3 regions of the Ensifer sp. R1-3 genome follow, and region 2 is predicted to be linked to each of the others. Evidence: predicted binding sites of a transcription regulator. Region 2 holds the regulator's gene; each other region holds the start of a gene.

What was found. The regulator PhoB, encoded in region 2, activates phosphate uptake and scavenging genes when phosphate is short. The targets are predictions, from matches to a motif close to TGTCATNNANCTGTCAT.
Region 1: a site for PhoB is predicted at 6,162-6,178, ahead of M1D43_RS21320 (DUF1045 domain-containing protein). Genes of this name have one in related genera too.
Region 3: a site for PhoB is predicted at 2,900-2,916, ahead of M1D43_RS14090 (DUF2794 domain-containing protein). Genes of this name have one in related genera too.

The regions. Positions count from the first base shown of each region.
Region 1 covers NZ_CP096516.1:860,078-867,825, reverse strand. The annotation lists gene M1D43_RS21345 (trimethylamine methyltransferase family protein) at 20-1,273, shown strand; gene phnC (phosphonate ABC transporter ATP-binding protein) at 1,440-2,279, shown strand; gene phnD (phosphonate ABC transporter substrate-binding protein) at 2,371-3,276, shown strand; gene phnE (phosphonate ABC transporter, permease protein PhnE) at 3,447-4,409, shown strand; gene phnE (phosphonate ABC transporter, permease protein PhnE) at 4,419-5,936, shown strand; gene M1D43_RS21320 (DUF1045 domain-containing protein) at 6,270-6,977, shown strand; gene M1D43_RS21315 (alpha-D-ribose 1-methylphosphonate 5-triphosphate diphosphatase) at 6,979-7,748, shown strand, end outside.
Region 2 covers NZ_CP096515.1:2,274,322-2,282,069, reverse strand. The annotation lists gene pstB (phosphate ABC transporter ATP-binding protein PstB) at 1-59, shown strand, start outside; gene phoU (phosphate signaling complex protein PhoU) at 146-859, shown strand; gene phoB (phosphate regulon transcriptional regulator PhoB) at 970-1,653, shown strand; gene M1D43_RS10995 (GcrA family cell cycle regulator) at 1,749-2,270, opposite strand; gene M1D43_RS10990 (aspartate aminotransferase family protein) at 2,679-3,878, shown strand; gene argF (ornithine carbamoyltransferase) at 3,953-4,864, shown strand; gene M1D43_RS10980 (Hsp33 family molecular chaperone) at 5,231-6,223, shown strand; gene apaG (Co2+/Mg2+ efflux facilitator ApaG/CorD) at 6,240-6,632, opposite strand; gene M1D43_RS10970 (CDP-alcohol phosphatidyltransferase family protein) at 6,822-7,433, shown strand; gene M1D43_RS10965 (O-succinylhomoserine sulfhydrylase) at 7,469-7,748, opposite strand, start outside.
Region 3 covers NZ_CP096515.1:2,955,575-2,963,322, forward strand. The annotation lists gene acnA (aconitate hydratase AcnA) at 1-1,556, shown strand, start outside; gene M1D43_RS14085 (DUF1223 domain-containing protein) at 1,799-2,602, shown strand; gene M1D43_RS14090 (DUF2794 domain-containing protein) at 2,931-3,341, shown strand; gene M1D43_RS14095 (ArsR/SmtB family transcription factor) at 3,547-3,861, shown strand; gene M1D43_RS14100 (SRPBCC family protein) at 3,858-4,217, shown strand; gene M1D43_RS14105 (ATP-dependent Clp protease proteolytic subunit) at 4,262-4,879, shown strand; gene M1D43_RS14110 (GNAT family N-acetyltransferase) at 4,897-5,454, opposite strand; gene M1D43_RS14115 (Bax inhibitor-1/YccA family protein) at 5,580-6,317, opposite strand; gene M1D43_RS14120 (ABC transporter permease) at 6,564-7,748, opposite strand, start outside.

The DNA.
Region 1 (7,748 bases), on a different replicon from region 2:
AGCCAATTGGAAATCGCCGATGCTTGGTCTGCAATCGATCTCGAGTTCCGATCTCGGATCGGCCCTGACGGGCCACGGGATCATCACGGTCGACGAGTCGGCGCTCGGGCAAATCGAAGCGGGAGCAGATCGCGTCCTCGAAGAGGTCGGCATTCGGTTCGAGGACGACCCGGAGACGCTCGACCTCTGGCGCGAGCACGGCGGTATCATAAAGGGCGACCGCGTTTTCCTCGAAGGGTCTCGCCTGCGTCAGATCATCAGGGGAAGCGCACCGCAGAGCTTCGTCCTTAGAGGCCGCAATCCGGACCGCGACACCGGAATAGGCGCTGGCCAACCTGCGGCCATCGCACCGATCTACGGCGCGCCGAACGTCCTGCTCCCTAACGGCCGCCGCGCTGCCGGATCGCTGGAGATTTACCGACGGCTGGTCTCGATGGCCCATGCGGCACCGGCAATCTCGAACACGGGCCACATGATCTGCGTGCTGAACGATGTGGCGGAGGCCGACCGGCCCATGGAGATGGCGCTCGCCCACCTCACACTGTCCGACAAACCGTTCATGGGCACCATCGCATCTCCGGAAGCCGCCGAACAAGTGATCGACGCGGTCTCGATGGCGGTCGGGCGGGAGCCGAAGGCCGGAGAATGCGAACTGCTGCACTTGATCAACGCCACGCCGCCGCTGACGTACAAGGAAAATCCGCTGAAGTGCCTGCGCGCGATCGCGCAGCGCCGTCAGGCTTGCATGGTGACCTCCTACATGATGATGGGAGCGACGTCGCCGGTGACCGGTGCAGGCACGTTGATTCAGGGATATGCCGAGGTCCTGGCAGGGCTGGCCCTCGCACAGCTCTGGTCGCCGGGCGCGCCGGTGGTGATGGGACTGTTCGGCATTCCCTTCGATATGCGCAGCATGCTGCCCTGCTATGGCGATCCTGCCTCGCATCTGGTGCAGATCTATGCGGTCCAACTCGCTCGCCGGCTGGGCGTGCCGGTTCGCGGCGAAGGCGGCGTCACATCGGCTAAGATGGACGACGGCCAAGCCGGCAGCGAAGGCGCGCGTGCGACCGCAGCTTCGTTGCTTTCCGGCGCCGATTTCATCCTCCACGGGGCCGGCTGGCTCGAACAGGGCCGGTGCGTCTCCATCGGCAAGTTCAAGCGTGAAGCCAAGGCGATTGCCGAAAGCTGCGGCTTCGGCACCGACCAATCCGCACTTCCGCTGCCGTTCGATCCGCGGTTGGAAGCCGACCTGCGCCGCAGGTTGCGGGGGTGACGGGTCTCACAGGTCACGATGACTGCGGCCGAAGCGTTCGAGGTTCATGAACCGCACCTGTGCACTGTTACAGAACCTACACGAAACTGACACTGCGCTTTCATGAAGCGCGGATATGGCAGGGTCATACCGATGACCGGTCTCCCCGAAAGAGGAACTGCTGCCAATGTTTCAGTTGAAGAACGTAACCCGCCAGTTCGGCAAGAAGACAGCCGTCAGCTCGGTTACCTTCGACATACCGCAGGGTCAGATGGTTGGCATTATCGGTCGCTCCGGCGCCGGCAAGTCGACACTCCTGCGCATGATAAACCGTCTCGTGGACCCCTCCTCCGGCTCGATCGAATTCGCCGGCCTACAGGTCTCCTCGCTCAAGGGGGCGGCTCTGCGCAATTGGCAGCGCGACTGCGCGATGATTTTCCAGCAGTTCAATCTGGTGCCTCGACTCGACGTGCTGACCAATGTTCTCCTCGGGCGACTGAACCATCGATCCACCGTACTGAGCGTCCTCAACATGTTCAGCCGCGAAGAGCGCATCATGGCGATCGGTGCACTGGAGCGTCTGGGGATCGAACAGACCGCCCTTCAGCCGGCCGGCACGCTCTCGGGTGGGCAGCAGCAGCGCGTCGCAATCGCCCGCGCGCTGATGCAGCAGCCGAAGGTGCTGCTCGCCGATGAGCCGATCGCGTCGCTCGACCCGCTCAACGCCAAGATCGTGATGGACGCGCTGCGCGACATCAACGAGCGCGACGGCATCACCGTGATTACCAATCTGCATACGCTCGATACCGCGCGGAACTATTGCGAGCGGGTCATCGGCATGGCGCATGGCCGTGTCGTCTTCGACGGGCAGCCGAAGGATCTTACCGCCGCCGCGGTCGCGGCGATCTATGGCGCGGAAACGGCGATCGAGGAGTCGATGACCTCGACCAGCATCAACACCCCCGCGGAAGCCCCGCGGGAAACAGCATCGGCCGGCTTGAAGCCGCTGGCACTGGCCGGCCCTTAAGGTCCGCCGCGATCGAATGCCCGCGTCAAGGGCGCCTTTTCGAAACCGAGAAAGACCCCGGCGCGTCCGGGAAAACGGGAGAACGAACCCAATGCTTAAAAAAGCTCTTCTGAGCGCGGTCGCGCTTTTCGCCCTCGTCGGCCACGCACAGGCCGAAGACCTGAAGGAATTCCGCGTCGGCATCATCGGCGGCGAAAACGAAGCCGACCGCCTGCGCAACTACCAGTGCCTCGTCGATCTGCTCCCGGCAGCCATCGGCGTCGAGAAGGTCTCCCTCTTCCCGGCGGCCGACTATGACGGCGTGATCCAGGGCCTCCTCGGCGGCACGCTCGATTACGCCGAACTCGGCGCCTCCGGCTATGCCAAGATCTATCTCGCCAAGGCAGACGCGGTCGAGCCGATCCTGACGACCGTCCAGACCGACGGCTCCACGGGCTATCATTCGATCATGGTCGCCCGCAAGGACTCGGGCATTACAAAGCTCGAAGACCTGAGGGGCAAGAAGCTCGGCTTCGCCGATCCGGACTCGACCTCGGGCTATCTCGTTCCCCTCGTCACGCTGCCGGAAGCGATCGGCGCGCCGGTCAAGGAATATTTCGGCGAGACCGGCTTCGGCGGCGGTCACGAGAACCTCGTGCTTGAAGTCGTGAAGGGCACCTTCGATGCCGGCACGACCTTCGGCTCGGGCGTCGGCGAGTTCAAGGACGGCTACACCTCGGGCAACCTGCGCAAGATGGTCGACAAAGGTATCGTCGACATGAACGACCTCGTCGAACTGTGGAAGTCGCCGCTGATACCGAACGGCCCGATCGTCGTGCGTACCGCATTGAACGACGACATGAAGGCCAAGTTCAAGCAGTTCATGATGGATCTGCCGAAGACCGATGCAGCCTGCTTCTCCGCCATCCAGGGCGGCGACTTCACCGGTTTCGTCGAGGTCAACAGCGATTTCTACAAGCCGATCATCGACGCCCGCAAGGCGACGATCGGCGGCTGATCGCCGAACGCGTCATCCTGCGCCGGCCGCCAAGCTGCGGCCGGCGTTCGACTATCGGGCACCTGCAGCCGCCGCTCCGGATCGTCTCGATCAAACGATCCTACTTTTTGAAACGACGCACTTCCTCTTCCCGGAAGCGCTCTAGAGGCCGGCCCCCAGCCGGAAACCCAATGGCCACTTCCGTGTCTACACGGCACCTCAGCGAGAACGGCGCTCTTATCGAGCGTCACTGGCAGGAGCTCAACAATCGCCGGCGTCTCTATACCTGGCTCGGTCTCGCATTTCTCGCGTTGACGCTTTTCAGTTCGCTCTGGTTCGCGAACGAGTCGAACGCGGGCAAGTTCTTCGACCGGCTGCCGCACTTCTTCGATTTCGTCGGACATCTCATGCCGCGCGATCCGATAGAGATCATTCGCGCCCTCTTCGACCTGCCTTCGCCCTATGACGACGGCAGTTTCAAATACAATTACCCGGATGGGCGCCTCTATGTGACCGAGAGCTTCTACATCCCGGAATATGTTCACAAGATGCTGGAGACCGTGAACATCGCCATCTTTTCGACTATCATCGGAGTCTTCTTCGGCTTCATCCTGTGCTTCCTCGCCGCGAAAAATCTGATGCCCAATCCCTGGATCAGGGGCATCGTACGCCGGCTGATGGAAATCCTGCGCGCCTTTCCGGAAGTCGTCATCGCCGGCTTTTTCCTGGCAATCCTTTCGCTTGGGCCTATTCCCGCCATCGCTGCGGTGTCGATCCACACGATCGGCGCGCTCGGCAAGCTGTTCTTCGAAGTGGTCGAGAATGCCGACATGAAACCGGAGGAAGGTCTGCGTGCCGTCGGCGCCAACTGGATCGAGCGGGTCTGGTTCGGCATGGTCCCCCAGGTGCTGCCCAATTTCACCAGCTATTTTCTGCTCCGGCTCGAAATCAACGTGCGCGCCTCGACGATCATCGGCGCCGTCGGCGGGGGCGGAATCGGGGAACTCCTGCGTCTGTCGATCGGCCAGGGGCATGAAGCGAAGACGCTCGCGATCGTCCTCCTGCTCTTCGCCACGATCTTCGCCGTCGATCAGTTCTCCGCCTGGCTTCGCCGCCGCCTCGTCGGCGACCAGGCCTTTCAGCTTGCGCAATAGGACCGCATCATGATTGCCTCGACAAACCTCGATGCGCGCGAAATGGAAGCTATCGCAGCGCGCCACCCGCATCTCTTGCAGTCGTCGGCCGCCAAGCGGCGCAGTACGGCACTGATAACGGCTGGCGTCGTTCTTTACATGATCTTCAGCTGGTGGTTCTTCTCGATCGGCCACGTGCTCGCCAATGCCAATTGGGGGATTGCCGGCACCTATCTCGCAGACTGGGTATCTTACGAAGTGCGGCCCGAGATCGCCGTCGCACCCGATGGAACGATGAGCGTGTCCTTCGGGCGCAATTCGCCGCTTGGAGACGATCCGAGCCCGGAATGGGTCACGCTCGAAAAGGAGACGGTGACGCGAACCGTCGCCGCTCCGGCGACCGCGGCGCAAGTCCAGAAGCCAAAGACCGCCTCCTCTTTCAGCTTCATGGCGCCCAACGCGGCGCGCGGCGCCGACACGAATTCGACGCCGCAGGAAGATGCCGCCACGACCCGCACCGAAGAAGCCGTCACGCACGCCGTGGTGAACTTCGATAGCTCCACGCGTATCGACGTCGCCGAAAAGCTGGTGACAGTCACACACTCGGGCGAGACGCTCGTGCTTCAGGTCGACGGCGCGGACAACGTGACGCCGGAAGGACCCCTTCCCTCCTGGGCGATCCAGAAGCGGCCGGGCGAGAAGGTGACGCTGTCCTTCGGCACCACCGGCTGGGCCGAAGTGGAGGGCGACGAGGTCTCCATCCGCAATCGCTTCTTCGGCTGGGTGAATTTCCTCTTCGACACCAACTCGCCCTTCTTCGGGAAGCCATACAGCGAAGTCGCCTCCTTGATCGTCTCCGGAGAACGGCTCGATCCGGCGCGCTCAAATCTCTCCCTTGCCTGGAACAACATCCTCTACAATGCGGAATGGCAGCATCTGGACGTGTGGACCAAGCTCCTGCAGACGATCGTCATGGCTTTCGTCGGAACGCTCTTCGCCTCCTTCATCGCCTTCCCGCTTTGCTTCCTCGCGGCGCGCAACATCACGCCGAGCCGCCTCACCAATCAGTTCGTGAAGCGTTTCTTCGATTTCCTGCGGTCGGTCGACATGTTCATCTGGGCGCTGTTTTTCACGCGCGCCTTCGGGCCCGGGCCGCTCGCGGGCATCTCGGCGATCTTCTTCACCGACACGGGCACGCTGGGCAAGCTCTACTCCGAAGCGCTCGAGAATATCGACGACAAGCAGCGTGAGGGCGTCAAATCGGTCGGCGCCGCGCCGGTCGCCGTGCAGCGCTTCGGCGTGCTGCCGCAGGTCCTGCCGGTCTTTGCCAGCCAGGCCCTCTATTTCTGGGAGTCGAACACGCGTTCGGCCACCATTATCGGCGCCGTCGGCGCCGGCGGGATCGGCCTAAAGCTGTGGGAGGCGATGCGCACAAATTCGGATTGGGAAAATGTCGCCTATATGGTGCTGCTGATCTTGATGGTCGTGTTCGTTTTCGACAGCATCTCCAATCTCTGCCGATCGCGCCTCATTGGCCGTACACACTAGAGCGGGATGAGGAAAAGTGTGCGGTTTTCCGCCCGCATCCCGCGTCTCAACTTCTTGGAATCGATCACGTTGATGTTTTTGGGTCGACCCGACCTAGAATCATTGTGATCTAGAAACGGATCGGCCGATTCGGATAATGACGAACTGATTCTGATAACTGGAGCGGGAGCAGGCGAAGCTGCAAACAATCCATCCCGCTCCGAACCGATTTGCGTTCTGAGCCGATGTCATCATGATGTTGTCATGCAAATCGGCTAGCTGCGCATTTCATCCCGCGAACCATCGACTCGGGGCAAACTGCGTCGAGGCGACTGATGAAGAGAGTGTGAACCCGTGCGCTATGCAATCTACTTCGCGCCGCCGTCCGATGACCGGCTGTCGCAGACCGCCTCGCGTTGGCTGGGACGCGACGCGTTCACCGGCGGCGCCCTGGACTGCCCGGAAAATCCGGCAATAGGATGTGAAGAGCAGATGGCATTGACGACCGAGCCCCGCCGTTACGGTTTCCACGGGACGCTGAAGGCACCCTTCGGGCTTAGCTCCAGCCGCCGTGAAGCCGACTTGATCGCGGCTTTCGACGAGTTCGCCGCGGAGATCGAGCCGTTCGAAGTGCCGGAGATCGTCCTGCATCAGATCGGCCCCTTCTTCGCGCTCGTCTCCGCCGAGCCTTGGCCGCCCCTGCAGCGCCTTGCGGAGCAGGCGGTTCGCCGTTTCGAGCCATTCCGGGCGCCGCTTTCGGAAGCCGATCTCGCCCGCCGCAATCCGGAGAGGCTTACGCAGCGTCAGCGCGAGTACCTGGCCGCATGGGGCTACCCATACGTCTTCGAGGAGTTCCAGTTCCATCTGACACTTACGGGGCCGGTGCCGGAAGAAATGCAGCGGCCCATGAGAATGGCGCTCGAAACGGTCTTCGCCGAATTCATCGGCAAGCCGCTTGCCGTCTCGACGATTGCGCTTTTCGCCGAAGAGCGCCGCGGCGCTCCTTTCACCGTCCATTCCCTGCTGCCGCTTGGCGGCGCATCCGAACGAAAGATCGCATGACATGCCCAAAGAACAGGTTTTGACCAACGCCCGCATCGTTCTGGAGGACCGGATCCTCGACGGTTCGGTGCTGATCCGCGACGGCAGGATCGCCGACATTTCCGAAGGGGCGAGCGCCGCGGGCGAGGATTTCGAGGGTGACTACCTGCTGCCCGGGCTGGTCGAACTGCACACCGACCATCTCGAGGCGCATTATTCTCCGCGCCCCGGGGTTCGCTGGCTGAAGATCGCGGCCATCCAGGCCCATGACGCCCAAGTCGTCACCTCCGGCATCACCACCGTCTTCGATTGTCTGCGCCTGGGCTCGGACGAGGACAGCGGCTTTCCGAAGGGCGAGATGCGCAGCATGGCCGATGCGCTCGCCCAGGCCAAGCAAGAGGGCCGTTTGCGGGCCGATCACCTGATCCATCTGCGCTGCGAAGTGTCGACCGCCGACGTGCTGGAGCACTATGAGGACTTCCGGAACGACCCGCAGGTCCGTCTGGTTTCGCTGATGGACCACGCGCCCGGGCAGCGCCAGTTCCAGACGATGGACCAGTACACGCTCTACTACAAAACCAAGCGCGGCCTTACCGACGATGCCTTCGCCGCATTCATCGAGCGTCAGCAGGCGCTCTCGGCTCGCTATGCGACACCGCATCGAAACGCGCTCGCAAAAGCCTGCGCCGAGCGCGGCATCACGGTCGCCAGCCACGACGATGCGACGGTCGAGCATGTCGAAGAATCGATCGGCTACGGCATTCGCCTTGCGGAGTTCCCGACAAGCTTCGA
Region 2 (7,748 bases):
TGTTCACCAACCCGGACGATCAGCGCACCCAGGACTACATCATGGGCCGCTTCGGCTGATGGCGAGAGGGGCGGCGCTTTTCCGTCCCTCCCGGTTTAAGATCGACCGAGCCATTCAGAACAGCGGGTCTCCCGAGGAAACGAATATGTCTCACGCACACATCATGTCCGCCTTCGACGAAGAGTTGAAGTATCTCACGCGCCGCATCTCCGAGATGGGCGGTCTTGCCGAGCAGATGGTCGCGGACTCCGTCCGTGCGCTCGTCAATTCCGATCTTGCTCTCGCCCAGAAGGTTATCTCCGACGACACCATTCTGGACGACGCGGAACGGCAGATCGGCGAAAAGGCGATCGTCACCATTGCCAAACGCCAGCCCATGGCCTCGGATCTACGGGAGATCATGGGTTCGATCCGTATCGCCGCGGACCTGGAGCGCGTCGGCGACCTCGGCAAGAACACCGCCAAGCGCGTGATTGCCGTCGCCGGTTCGGGCATACCGCGCAAGCTTGCGCGCGGCCTCGAACACCTGGCCGAGCTCGCGCTCGTTCAGTTGAAGGAAGTCCTGGACGTCTACGCCTCCCGTTCGCCGGAAAAGGCGAACAGCATTCGCGAACGCGATGAAGAGATCGACGCGATCTACACTTCTCTGTTCCGGGAACTGCTGACCTACATGATGGAAGATCCGCGCAACATCACGCCCTGCACGCATCTTCTTTTCTGCGCCAAGAACATCGAGCGTATCGGCGATCACGCGACCAACATTGCCGAAACGATCTACTACATGGCGACAGGCGCCCAGCCGCAGGGCGAACGGCCGAAGGACGACATGACGTCGACATTGGGTTCCGTGACGGACTGAGATCGCTCGGCATCCGGGCCTATGCAGAATTTGTTCCGGCCGCTTTGGCGCGGCCTACCACCGTGCGCGGCGGCATGACGGCTGTCGTGCGTAGGAAGGAGTCCTACTGAATGTTGCCGAAGATTGCCGTAGTCGAAGATGAGGAAGCCCTAAGCGTTCTCCTGCGCTACAATCTCGAGGCAGAAGGCTTCGAGGTCGATACGATCCTTCGCGGCGACGAGGCGGAGATCCGCCTGCAGGAGCGCCTGCCCGACCTTCTCATCCTCGATTGGATGCTGCCCGGGGTTTCCGGCATCGAGCTCTGCCGCAGGCTGCGCCAGCGGCCGGAAACGGAGCGCCTGCCGATCATCATGCTGACGGCGCGCGGCGAGGAGAGCGAGCGCGTGCGGGGCCTTGCCACCGGGGCCGACGATTACGTCGTCAAGCCCTTCTCGACGCCGGAACTGATGGCGAGGGTCAAGGCTATGCTCAGGCGCGCCAAGCCCGAGGTTCTGTCGACGCTCCTGCGCTGCGGCGATATCGAGCTCGACCGGGAGACGCACCGCGTCCACCGCCGCAGCCGCGAAGTGCGCCTCGGCCCGACGGAGTTCCGGCTGCTGGAATTTCTCATGTCCTCACCGGGGCGCGTCTTCTCCCGTTCACAGCTCCTGGACGGTGTCTGGGGGCACGACATCTATGTCGATGAACGGACCGTGGACGTCCATGTCGGACGTCTGCGCAAGGCACTGAACTTCTCCAACATCCCCGACGTCATCCGGACGGTGCGCGGCGCGGGCTATTCGCTGGAGAGCTGAGACCGAAGGTGCCGGCTTACGGCATGGCAAAGAAAAAAGGGGCCTTTCCGGCCCCATTTTTCGTCGTGCATCCAGAGCGGAATGAGCAAGGCGCCTCAGCGCATGCGCCGGCGCTCGGCAGAGGGCTGGTAGGCCAGCCGGGCATGAAAGGTGCAATAGGGAGAGGCTTCCGGGGAGTCGTTGCCGCAGAAGTGAAACTCTTCCTTGAGCGGGTCGCCGATCGGCCACTTGCAGGTGCGTTCGGTAAGCTCCGTGAGCTCCAGCCGCCGCGACATCGGCAGGACGATATTCCTGTCGATCTGCAGCTCCTGGTCGATCGCCAGGTCGACTGCGAGCTCTTCCTTGAGCGCGGTCGCACCGGCCGTGCGGGTTACGGTGCGGGTTACGGAACGCGCAGCATAGTTCGGTGCGCGCGGGGCAGACGTCGCCCGTTTGGGGCGGGCTGCAGCGGCCGTGCTTCCGCCGGCCTTGGCGCGCCCGGGCAGGCTCAGCCGATGAACCTTGCCGATGACCGCGTTGCGGCTGACGCCGCCCAACTGCGCCGCGATCTGGCTGGCGCTCAGGCCCTCCGACCACAGCTTCTTCAGTTTCTCGACCCGCTCGTCAGTCCAGTTCATCTCTGCACTCCCCGTTCTCGGCGTTGGGATGGCGGAATCCGTCACCGCTCTCCGGGAAAACCCCGAAGATTCAACGCGATAATACTTTTGGTGACTAGGTCCGCCGCATGCGTCTAGTAATTGAATGTTAACCTACCGGCAGGGTGACTCCGTGGCAAGAGTCGCCGGAATCGCGCCGAATCGATTTCGCGGTTTTCCCCAACTTGCTGTCGGAGCGTTGCATTTTTGCAAGTCCCAGAGTGCGATTTTTTCGCGCTTCGGAATCGGTATCCGCAAAGCGCCTGCAAACCTTGGTTTTGTTGACATCGCGGTGCGAAATGGGAATAGTGCCTGTCGCCGCCGCAAGGCGGCATTTTTGATTTTTATCGGGCCGAAGTCCGATGCCGCCGGAATGAAGGAGAGCTCGACATGGCCGCAACCACGCCGCTTTACGACACCTATCTGCGGGCGCCGTTGCGTTTCGAGCGAGGTGAAGGCGTTTGGCTGATCGCCGAAGACGGCACGCGCTATCTCGATTTCGCTGCCGGTGTCGCCGTGAACTCGCTCGGCCATGCCCATCCTCATCTCGTCGAGGCGCTGAAGGCGCAGGCCGACAAGGTCTGGCATCTGTCCAATCTCTACGAGATTGCGGGGCAGGAAAGCCTTGCGCGGCGGCTGACCCAGGTGACCTTCGCCGATCGGGTGTTCTTCACCAATTCGGGTGCGGAAGCGCTCGAATGTGCGATCAAGACGGCGCGGCGCTATCATTTCGCCAAGGGGCACGTCGAGAAGTTCCACGTCATCACCTTCGAAGGTGCTTTCCACGGCCGCACGCTCGCGACGATCGCCGCCGGCGGACAGCAGAAATACATCGAGGGCTTCGGGCCGAAGGCGCCGGGCTTCTATCAGGTCCCCTTCGGCGATATCGGCGCGGTCAAGAACGCGATCAATGAAGAAACCGCGGCGATCCTTGTCGAGCCGATCCAGGGCGAGGGCGGCATTCGGACGGCATCGAAGGAGTTCATGCAAGGGCTGCGCGAACTCTGCGACGAGTTCGGCCTGCTTCTGATCCTTGACGAGGTCCAGTCCGGTGTAGGCCGGACCGGCAAGCTCTTCGCCCATGAATGGGCGGGCATCAAACCCGATATCATGGCCGTCGCCAAAGGCATCGGCGGCGGCTTCCCGCTCGGCGCCTGCCTTGCGACGGAAGCGGCGGCCGCCGGCATGGTGGCGGGCACGCACGGCTCGACCTATGGCGGCAACCCGCTCGCAATGGCGGTCGGAAATGCCGTGCTCGACGTCGTTCTCGCCGAAGGCTTCCTCGATCAGGTGCGCGAGGTGGCTCTCGTCTTCCGTCAGGGGCTCGCCTCGTTAAAGGATCGTTTTCCGGACGTGATCGAGGAAATCCGCGGCGACGGGCTGATGCTCGGCATCAAGGCGAAGGTGCCCTCCGCGGACCTTTTGAAGGCGATCCGCGCCGAGAAACTGCTCGTCGTCCCGGCCGGCGAAAACGTTCTGCGCCTGTTGCCGCCGCTGATCACCACCCCGGCCGAGGCGCGCGAAGGACTGGCACGGCTCGAACGCGCCGCGGAGGCGGTGAGCGGCAAGAGCGGCAACGCCGCGGCTTGAGCGTCCGAAGGTTTCGGATCGAACCGGCCCGGGCGGGGTCGACAAACGGATTCTACGACAGGAAACAAGGCAGTATGACCAGACACTTCCTCGATCTCTCGGCCATGACGGCCACCGACCTCAGGACCATCATCGACGATGCCCGCGTCCGCAAGTCGGCGACCAAGGCAGGGACTGCCGAGAAGCCGCTTGCCGGCAAGATGCTCGCGATGATCTTCGAGAAGCCGTCCACCCGCACGCGTGTTTCCTTCGATGTCGGCATGCGCCAGCTCGGCGGCGAGACGCTGTTTCTGTCGGGTACCGAAATGCAGCTCGGCCGGGCGGAGACGATCGGCGATACGGCGAAGGTCCTGTCGCGCTACGTCGACGCGATCATGATCCGCACGACCGACCACCGCCGGCTTCTGGAGATGGCGGAGCATGCGACCGTGCCCGTCATCAACGGGCTCACCGACGATACGCACCCGTGCCAGATCATGGCCGATATCATGACCTTCGAGGAGCACCGGGGACCGGTCAAGGGCAAGACGATCGCCTGGACCGGCGACGGCAACAACGTGCTTCACTCGCTGATCGAAGGCTCGGCGCGCTTCGGCTATCGCATGAACATGGCCGTGCCGCTCGGCTCCGAACCGCATGACAAGTTCCTGAACTGGGCGCGCAACAACGGGGCCGAGGTCCTGCTCAGCCACGAGGCGGAGCAGGCGGTTGCCGGTGCCCATTGCGTCGTCACCGACACCTGGATCTCGATGAACCAGGAACATCGCGCCCGCGGTCACAACGTCTTCCAGCCCTACCAGGTCAACGGCGCGCTAATGAAGCATGCAGCGCCGGACGCGCTGTTCATGCATTGCCTGCCGGCGCACCGCGGCGAGGAAGTGACCGATGAGGTCATCGACGGCCCGCAGTCGGTGGTGTTCGACGAAGCCGAGAACCGGCTGCACGCGCAGAAATCGATCCTCGCCTGGTGCATGGGCGCGGTCTGACGGCTGGAGGCGGGCGCGAGGCGTTCTCTTGAAATCTGCACGGTGCAACACGATCTAGGGCGGTGAGCGGGGGCTCCGATCATCAAATCGGCCAGTCGCCCCACGCCGGCTATCACGTGCTTGGCGCCCAAGGGGTGCTTCGACGCAGAGCAAATGCCGGCGGAGAAATTCGTCCATGACGGGATCAAATGGAATGGCGGACGGTTGTACCGGTGCGCACCGGTGCACTCGATGCAAGCCGTATCGGACATGAAGAGGAAGCGAGCGGTTTCCGCCCGCATCCCGCATGCAGTTTTTGGAATGGGTCATGGCCACGTCCCGGATTGAATCGATCCGCGTGATCATGGTCGAGGCAAGGAGCAAGCGATGACAGAAACAGCGCCGGGACTTGGCGAGTTCGATTTTGCCGGTGACGATCAGGTTGTGCCCTTTCAGGTCGAGGGACTCGACGTGCGCGGCCGCGCCGTCCAGCTTGGCCCGATGCTCGATGCCATTCTTGAACGGCACAATTACCCGCTCCCTGTCGCGCGGCTCGTCGCCGAAACAGTGGTGCTGACGGTCCTGCTCGGCACGTCCCTGAAATTCGAAGGCAAGCTGATCGTGCAGACACAGGGCGATGGGCCGGTCGATCTCGTGGTCGCGGATTTCTCGACGCCGGACCGCGTCCGCGCCTATGCCCGCTATGATAAGGAGGCGCTCGCCGACGCCGAAAAGAGCGGGCGCGTCCGGCCTCATGAATTGTTGGGCAACGGCGTCCTCGCCTTCACGATCGACCAGGGTGCGCACACGCAGCGCTATCAGGGCATCGTCGCGCTTGACGGGGCGACGCTCGAGGAGATCGCCGGCGCCTATTTCCGCCAGTCAGAGCAGATACCGACCAGGGTGCGCCTCGCCGTTGCCGAGCTTCTCGACAAGGACGAGAACGGCAAGCCGCGGCACCGCTGGCGCGCCGGCGGCATGGTCGCGCAGTTCCTCCCCGACGCGCCGGACCGGATGCGCCAGGCGGATCTGCCGGGCGGCGATGGTGACGAGGGCGACGAGGATTTCTTCGACGAGGACGACCTCTGGGCGGAAGCCAAGGTGATGGTCGAGACGATCGACACCGATGAACTCACCGATCCGACGGTCGGTACCGAGCGATTGCTGTACCGTCTGTTCCATGAGCGCGGCGTGCGCGTCTATGAGCCGCAGGCGGTCTACGATCGATGCAGCTGCTCGCGCGAGAAGATCAGGGACGTCCTGGTGGGGCTCGGCAACGAGGATATCGAAGCCAGCGTCGAGGACGGCCTGATCAAAGTCACCTGCGAGTTCTGCTCGACGACCTACCGCTTCGAGGCGAGCGAGGTCCGTCCGCAATAGCGGCAGCCGCGCTGAATCAATTAAGCGTGCGGACGAGGCCCGGCGAATCGAGCGAGAAGGCGGGGATGGCGACATCGAAAGTCTCCCCGCCTTCCGCCTCCATGCTGTAATGGCCGAACATCACGCCGGAGGGTGTATCCAGCGGGCAGCCGGAGGAGTACTCGTAGGTATCGCCGGGATTGAGCAGCGGCTGCTCGCCGATCACGCCGGGGCCGCTCACTTCGTCCACCTGACCGTTCTCGTCGGTAATGTGCCAGTAGCGGGTCATCAGCCGGACCGCGAGCCCGGAATGGTTCGCTATGATGATGCGATAGCCCCAGACATAGCGGCTGTCGTCGGGATCCGACTGTTCTTCCAGGTAGTACGGCTCGACCGTCACTTCGATGTCGCGTGTCAGCGCGCGGTACATGTGCAACACCCTGTTTCAAATCCGTACGCGTATTCTACAGCAATATGGTTTCGTCAAGAATAACGGCGAGATTGTGCGAGTGGTATCAAATTCCCTGGAGCGGGATGAGGAAAAGTGTGCGCGGTTTTCGCTCGCATCCCGCTCCAACTTCTTGGAATCGATCACATCGTGATCTAGGAGGCAACGGCTATGCTTGACGGCGCGCTTCGCAGGCGGCTCGATCCGGTTCTGGACAGGCTCGGCGCCGCACTGGCCGGCCGCGGGGTCAGTGCCGATGCCGTCACGATCCTCGGCCTTTGCCTTGGCCTTGCGGCAGCCCTGCTCATCGGTCTCAGCGCTTATCTGCCTGCCGCCGCCCTGATCCTTGTGAGCCGGCTCTGCGACGGCCTTGACGGAGCCGTCGCCCGCGCGAGCCGGAAAACGGATTTCGGCGGCTTTCTCGACATCGTTCTCGATTTCACATTTTACGGCGCCGTTCCACTTGGTTTCATCATCGCAGATCCGGCCGCAAACGGTCTTGCCGGCGGGTTTTTGCTCTTCGCCTTCTATGTCAACGGCGCGAGCTTCCTCGCCTATGCCGTGATGGCCGAGAAGCGCGCCCTGACGACCGAGGTGCGCGGTGCGAAGTCGCTCTACTTCACGACGGGGCTCGCAGAGGCGACGGAGACGATCGTCTTTTTTCTGCTCTCGTGCCTTTTCCCTGCGTGGTTCCCGTTATTCGCAACGGCCTTCGCGCTCGTCTGCCTCTATACCGCGCTGTCGCGGATCGTTCTCGCAAGACTGACATTTAGGCAAGACTGATGAGCCCGCTGACGCGGGCTTCGTCATGGTGTTGGTCAGGCGTTTACGCCCTTCAGCGCCCTTGCGAAATCCTCGATGAGGTCTTCGCTGTCCTCGATACCGGCCGAGAAGCGCACCGTTCCGGCCGAGATGCCGAGTTCGGCGCGGGCTTCGTCGGTGAGGTTCTTGTGGGTGGTCGTCGCCGGATGGGTGATCAGACTCTTGGAATCGCCGAGATTGTTCGAGATCCGGATGATTTCAAGCGCGTTCTGCAGGGCGAAGGCTGCTTCCTTGCCACCCTTGAGCTCGAAGGCGACCAGCGTCGAGCCGCCGCTC
Region 3 (7,748 bases), 680 kb from region 2:
CCGGCCCCAAGCGGCCCGAGGGCCGCATCGCGCTCGAGAACATCGCCTCCGGCTTCGCGGCGGCGCTCGACAACGACTACAAGAAGCCCGGTCAGCTCGCCAACCGCTACGCGGTCGAGGGCACCGACTACGATCTCGGTCATGGCGACGTCGCGATCGCCGCGATCACCTCCTGCACCAACACCTCGAACCCCTCGGTGCTGATCGCCGCCGGCCTGCTTGCCCGCAACGCCGTCGCCAAGGGCCTGAAAACGCAGCCCTGGGTCAAGACGTCGCTGGCGCCCGGATCGCAGGTCGTCGCCGAGTACCTGTCGAAGTCCGGCCTGCAGACGGATCTCGACAAGCTCGGCTTCAATCTGGTCGGCTTCGGCTGCACCACCTGCATCGGCAATTCCGGCCCGCTGCCGACGGAGATCTCCAAGACGATCAACGACAAGGGCCTGATCGCCGCCGGCGTGCTTTCCGGCAACCGCAACTTCGAAGGCCGCATCTCGCCGGACGTCCAGGCGAACTATCTCGCCTCGCCGCCGCTCGTCGTCGCCTATGCGCTGGCGGGTTCCGTCCAGAAGGACCTGACGAAGGAGCCGATCGGCGAAGACCGGGACGGGCAGCCGGTCTACCTGAGGGACATCTGGCCGACTTCGCAGGAGATCCAGGACTTCATCTTCAAGTACGTCACCCGCGAGCTCTACGCGACCAAGTATGCGGACGTGTTCAAGGGCGACGCCAACTGGCAGGCGGTCCAGGTTCCGGCCGGCCAGACCTATGCCTGGGACGAGGGGTCCACCTACGTCCAGAACCCGCCCTACTTCGTCGGCATGGGCAAGAAGGGCGCCGGCATTTCCGACATCAAGAACGCCCGCGTCCTCGGTCTCTTCGGCGACAAGATCACAACCGACCACATTTCCCCGGCCGGTTCGATCAAGGCGGCCTCGCCTGCCGGCGCCTATCTGCTCGAGCACGGCGTCGGGATTGCCGACTTCAACCAGTACGGCACGCGCCGCGGCAATCATGAGGTGATGATGCGCGGCACCTTCGCCAATATCCGCATCCGCAACCACATGCTCGGCCCGAACGGCAAGGAAGGCGGTTATACGATCCACTATCCCTCCAAGGAGGAGATGTCGATCTATGACGCGGCCATGCAGTACAAGGAGGAGGGCGTTCCGCTCGTCATCTTCGCCGGTGTCGAATACGGCAACGGCTCTTCGCGTGACTGGGCGGCCAAGGGCACAAACCTCCTCGGCGTCAAGGCCGTGATCGCCCAGTCCTTCGAACGCATCCACCGTTCGAACCTGGTCGGCATGGGCGTCGTCCCCTTCGTCTTCGAGGAAGGCATGACCTGGGAATCGCTGGGTCTCAAGGGCGACGAAGTCGTGACGATCGAGAATCTCGCCAACGTCCAGCCGCGCGAGAAGCGCGTGGCGAAGATCACCTATGGCGACGGCTCCGTAAAGGAGGTCCCGCTCATCTGCCGCATCGATACGCTCGACGAGGTCACCTACGTCAACAATGGCGGCATCCTGCAGACGGTTCTGCGCGATCTCGCCGCCTGATCGGCAAGTCATGAGCAGAAAAGCCGGGGCGTCTACAGCGGCGTCCCGGCTTTTTCATGCCAGCTCGGCGTGGGTTTTCCACGGCTTTGCGGCAGTCACTCCAACGTGACTTTTCGTTGAAGAATACCCGTCGTATGTAGGGGTCTCCCCACGCGGCAATCGCGTTGAAACGACGCACTTCCGGATGGAAAACGGTTCCACATTTTCCCGGAAGTGCTCCAACGAGCACGAACAAAGACGCCATGATATCCGCCTGCACACCAACAATCCGACGTCTCGCCCTGGCGGTCGGGCTGTTTGGTGCGTTCTGCGGAGCGTCCGCAGCGGATGACGGCAGGGCGGCCAAGGACGGGGCGGTCGGGGGCGGGGAGATCAAGGGCGTCGTCGAACTCTTCACCAGCCAGGGCTGCTCCTCCTGTCCGCCGGCGGACGCAGCGCTCAAGAAGCTCGTCGATGAAGGCGAGGTCGTCGCGCTCGCCTATCATGTCGACTACTGGAATTATCTCGGATGGGCGGACACGCTCGCTTCCAAGGAAAATACCGAGCGGCAATATGCCTATGCGCGGATGCTCGGCCGCTACGGCGTTTACACGCCGCAGGCGATCCTGAACGGGCGCGATCATGCCAACGGCGCGGACCTGCCGGCCATCAGGAACCGGCTTGCGTTGATGGACGAGAAGGGCAAGGGCCTGTCGGTGCCGGTCGATGCCTCGATCGGCGGCGATGAAATCTCGATCAAGGTCGGTGCCGGCAAAGGCAGGGCGAATGTCGTCGTCGTCTATTTCGACCGGGCAAGGGTGGTCAAGGTCGAGAAGGGCGAGAACAGCGGCAAGGAGATCGCCTATTGGCATGCCGTGCGCGACATCCAGACGATCGGCATGTGGGAGGGAAAGCCCGCGGAATTCACGCTGCCCGCCTCGGTCCTGATCGAAGGCCAGGGCAACAGCGGTTGCGCGGTGCTGCTGCAATCGATGAAGGACAAGGAAACGCCCGGAGCCATCATCGGCGCTGCAACGGTTCTCGCGGGGCCGCAGGGAAAGCTCTGAGGGCGCAGGAAACGTTCCGCCTCGCTTGCGGCGGAACAGGGGATGGTTCGGCCCGGCAGCATCGAGGGGCTGGGGCTGAGGGTTCGAAGTTACCGGACCGAACCAGCCATGTCTGCGTTCGAGAACCTCCCGCAGCATGACGGCTGGCCGGACATACGGTGGCAACGACTCTGTCCGGCAGCGGTCGGAGTGTTGCGGCGAATTGGGGCGGCGTTTTGACTGAATTGCGGCAGCCCCAAGAATTGCTGACATTGATCAACAGCTTCCGTCTTGCTTTTCCGATCGTGTGAGGCACACTGTCGTGGTCCTGTCACATTAGAAGGCCGAAATGCCGATGACTGATGAAACGGATTTGCCGCGAGGCGAAGCACGTCACTACGGCCGGACCACCTCCGAGGTGGTCGTCGATCTTCACGAATACAAGCAAGCCAAGAACCCCCCGCCCGTCACCTTCCATCGCCGCGAACTCGACCTGATCCTCAAGGTCTACGGCCGTATGGTGGGCGAAGGGGAGTGGCGCGACTATGCGATCGACCATCTGAGGGACCGGGCCGTTTTCTCGGTGTTCAAGCGCGCCGGAGAAGTGCCTCTCTACCGCATCGAGAAAAACCCGAAGCTCGCCGCGAAACAGGGCGCCTTCAGCGTGCTCAACGCTCACGGGACGATATTGAAGCGGGGCCACGAGCTCGCCCAGGTGCTCAAGGCCTTCGACAAGGTGCTGAAGCTCGTCAAGACCTGACCGACATATCACTGGAGCTGCCCCTCATCCGCCTGCCGGCACCTTCTCCCCGCAGGCGGGGCGAAGGGACAAGCGGCAGCGCTTCGCCTTGGTCCCCTCTCCCCGCGTGCGGGTTTATCCCTGAAACGGCGGGCAGGGCCAAATCGCCTGCACCGAGCGTGCCATCAGTGTTGCGAATCAGATAAGTGTATGCTTATCTGACGTCATGATTGAGAACGACATATTCAAAGCTCTCGCCGACCCGACACGCCGTGCAATCTTCGAGAAGCTGGCGAGCGGAAGTATGAACGCCAGTGCCTTGCGCAACGGAATGGACATCAGCCAGCCGGCCATGTCCCAACACCTCCACGTATTGCGTAATGCAAAGCTGGTGCGGGAGGAACGGCAGGGGCGCTTCGTGAACTACGAGGTCGACCCGGAGGGGCTGGCGCTCATAGCCGGATGGCTGGCGAAGTATCGCGCCTACTGGCCGGCGCGGATCGATGCGTTGAAGGTCTTGCTGAGGGATATGGATCAATGAACGATGTGGAGCTAAACGAGCAGGCAAGGAATCTGGTGCTCGAATACGAACTCGATGAAGCGCCTGAAAAGGTTTGGCGGGCGATCAGCATGCCTGAGTTTCGTGAGAGATGGTTGCCCAGGCGGGAACTGGCCGGGGCTGAGCCTGTCTCCACCGCACCGGGCAAGGAAATCCGCTACAAAATGCGCGACGACGAGCCTCCCTTTCTCGAAAGCCTCGTGGCGTTCCAGGTCAGACCTAACAATGACGGCGGCACGATTCTTAGAATTATCCATGGGCTGGAGGATGAGCGACTGGCTCCGCGAACTCCGCCGGCGGCGAATAGCAATCGGCTTTGGCTGATGCGCGCCGCCTGACGTCTCATTCTACCAAAACAAGGTCATCAGACAGGAGTTCGCCTATGCGCGAAGCGATGCAACTCGTCCCTATGGTCGTCGAACAATCCAGCCGTGGCGAGCGCTCTTTCGACATCTATTCCCGCCTGCTGCGTGAGCGAATCATCTTTCTGAACGGCGAGGTGAACGATGCAGTGTCCGCTCTCGTTTGCGCACAGCTGTTGTTCCTGGAGGCCGAAAGCCCCAAAAAGCCGATCCAACTCTATATCAATTCGCCCGGCGGTGTCGTTACCAGCGGCTTCGCGATGTACGACACGATGCGATACATCCGAGCGCCCGTTCATACGCTTTGCATGGGGACGGCCCGCTCGATGGGATCATTCCTGCTGATGGCAGGCGAAGCGGGCGAGCGCACCGCCTTGCCCAACGCAAGCATCCTTGTCCATCAACCGTCGGGCGGCTTTCAGGGACAGGCCTCCGATATGCTCATCCATGCCGAGGAAATCAGGCGAACCAAACACCGCATGACGCGGCTTTATGCCGAGCATTGCGGGCGAACATATGAAGAATTCGAGCGCGCCATGGATCGCGACCGGTTCATGACCGCGGAAGAAGCTCTGGAGTGGGGTCTGATCGACCGCATCCTCACCGAACGGGAGATCGGCGCTGAACGTGATGCATGAAGCTCACCTGCGCAGGCTCAGCTCCTATAAAGCGTATCCGGATAGACGCCCTCGGTGGGCTTGGTTGCGGTTCCTTCTCCGAGCGGCCGCTGCATGAAGGCGGTATCCAGCCATCGGCCATGCTTGAAGCCGGTTGCCTTCATCAGTCCCTGCAACTCGAAGCCGAGCGCCCGGTGCAGGGCGATCGATGAGGGATGCGCGCCGCCGATCACCGCTATCATCTGGCGGAAGCCGAGAGCCGTGCAGCGCCCGACCAGTTCGGAAAGCAGCGCCTTGCCGATGCCCTTGCCCCGCGCTTCCGGCGAAAGATAGATCGAATCCTCCACCAGGAACCGATAGGCGGTGCGGTTGCGGAAGGCGGAGGCATAGGCATAGCCGATAACCGCGCCACGCTCGTCCAGCGCGACCACATAGGGGTAGCCGTTACCGGTGATCGTGGAGAAGCGGAGCGCCATCTCGGCTTCGGATGGCGGCGTCTCCTCATAGGTCGCGACCCCGTTCAGGACGGACTCGCGATAGATTTCGGTGATCGAGCGGAGGTCGGCGGCAACGGCGTCGCGGAGCGTGGCAGTCATGGAATTCTTCGCGCGTTATGGCTGGATCTGTACTGTCTCGCATGGATGCGCCGGATCGATCAAGACCGGTTCCGGGCAATAAAAAAGGCGGCCGAAGCCGCCTTTTCCGTCGAACCGGTTCGCGACTACTCGTTCTTGTTGCCAAGGAACTGCAGCATGAACATGAACAGGTTGATGAAGTCGAGGTAGAGCGTCAGCGCGCCCATGATGGCCTTGCGGCCGGCGACCAAGGCGTCATCGCCTTCAAAGTACATTTCCTTGAGCTTCTGCGTGTCGTAGGCGGTCAGGCCGGCGAAGATGAGCACGCCGATCACCGAGATCGCGAAGCCGAGTGCCGAAGAGGCAAGGAAGATGTTGACGACGGATGCGATGATCACGCCGAAGAGGCCCATGATCAGGAACGATCCGAGGCCCGAAAGGTCCTTCTTCGTCGTATAGCCGTAAAGCGAGAGCGCCCCGAACGAAGCAGCCGTCACGAAGAACGTCTGCACGATGCTCTGGCCGGTGAAGACCAGGAAGATCGACGACAGGGACAGGCCCATCAGCGCCGCATAGACCCAGAAGGTCGTCTGCGCCGCGGAAACGCTCATGGAATTGATGCGGAAGCTCAGGAAGAACACCAGCGCAAGCGGCGCCAGCATAACGACCCACTTCAGGGGCGAAGCGTAGATAAGCTGGGCGAATGCCGGATTAGAGGCGGCAAGCGCATAGGTTCCGTAAGCTGCCACGCCGGTAATCGCCAGGCCGAGGGCCATCAGGTTGTAGACCTTCAGCATATAAGCGCGAAGGCCTTCGTCGATCACGGCACCCGCCTGAGCGCCGGCGGGCGACATTCGGGTTTGGTAGTTTCTCAGATCAGCCATTGTTTCCTCATTTAAGCCCCGGTTGAAGTTACGGTGTCGGGCGGCGAACCTTGTCGTTCCTTTGCGCGCCCAGGCGCCGCTGCGGGGCTCCAGCATGCCTGTGGACAAATATGATGGTGAACGCCGTCATGCACAAGGGCGAAGCGCTTGGAATCGAACAAAGTCGGGCGGCCGGACCATCAAACTAGAGTGATTTACGGTTAATTCGGCCATCGTGGCCGAAAGCGCGCGACAGGGATGGCAGGATCAGAGTTCCCGCAGCACCGGAGCGGCCTTTTGCCCGAGGACGCGCCATGTGCCGGCGAGGCCGATCCCGACCGTCACGACCAGCGCAAGAACGATCGTCGCGACGGCAACGTCCGGCAGGAAGCTCGAGGGCAGGGTCATGATGCGGCTGACGACGAACCAGGCCGAAACACCGCCGGCGAAGAGCGCGAAGACGGCAGTCGCCAGGCCGAGAATGACGTATTCGTAGCTGAAGGCGCGGATCAGGGTCGCCCGCGTCGCGCCGAGCGTCTTCAGGACCACCGCATCGTGGATGCGGGCACGGTTGCCGGCGGCAAGTGCGCCGGCGAGCACGAGGATAGACGCGATAAGCGCGACCGCCGCGGCGGCTCGCACCGCCGTTGCAAGCTGCCCGAGCAGCGTGTTGACGATGTCGAGCGCGTCCTTCACACGCACGCTGGTGATCGTCGGATAGGCATTCGTCACCCTCTTCAACACCGCCGCCTCCTCCTCGGCCGAGGCGTCGGGATCGATGATGGTCGCGAGCCAGGCATGCGGGGCGCCGGCGAAGGTGTTCGGGGAGAAGACCATGACGAAATTGATCGACAGCGATTCCCACTCGACCTCGCGGAAATTGGCGATCCGGGCCGTGATGTTGCGGCCGAGCACGTTGACGGTCACCGTATCGCCGAGCTTCAGCCCGAGTTCGCGGGCCTCCTCCGCCGAGAAGGAGACGAGCGGCTCGCCGCCATAGTCCTCGGGCCACCAGCTGCCTTCGGTGAGTTTCGAATTTTCAGGCCTGTTCCTGGCATAGGTGATGCCGCGATCGCCGCGCAGCACCCATTGGCCGCCGGGGGGAACGTTGCGGCTGTTCACATCCTCGCCGTTGAGCGCGACGATGCGCCCGCGCAGCATAGGCACTTCGATGATCTTGCCTTCCGGCATCGCTCCCGCGAGCAGGGAGCGGAAGCCTTCGATCTCGCTGCCCTGGATGTCGACGAAGAAGAAGTTGGGAGCGCGCTCGGCCATGTCGCCGGTGAGCTCGCGCCGCAGATTGCCGTCGATGAGCGCCAGCGTCACCAGAAGAGCGAGGCCGAGACCGAGCGACAGCACCACCGACGGCGTCAGGGCGCCCGGCCGGTGAATGTTGCCGATGGCCAATCTCAGCGCCGGCGAATTGACGCGCGGGCTGCGCCGCGCCAGCCA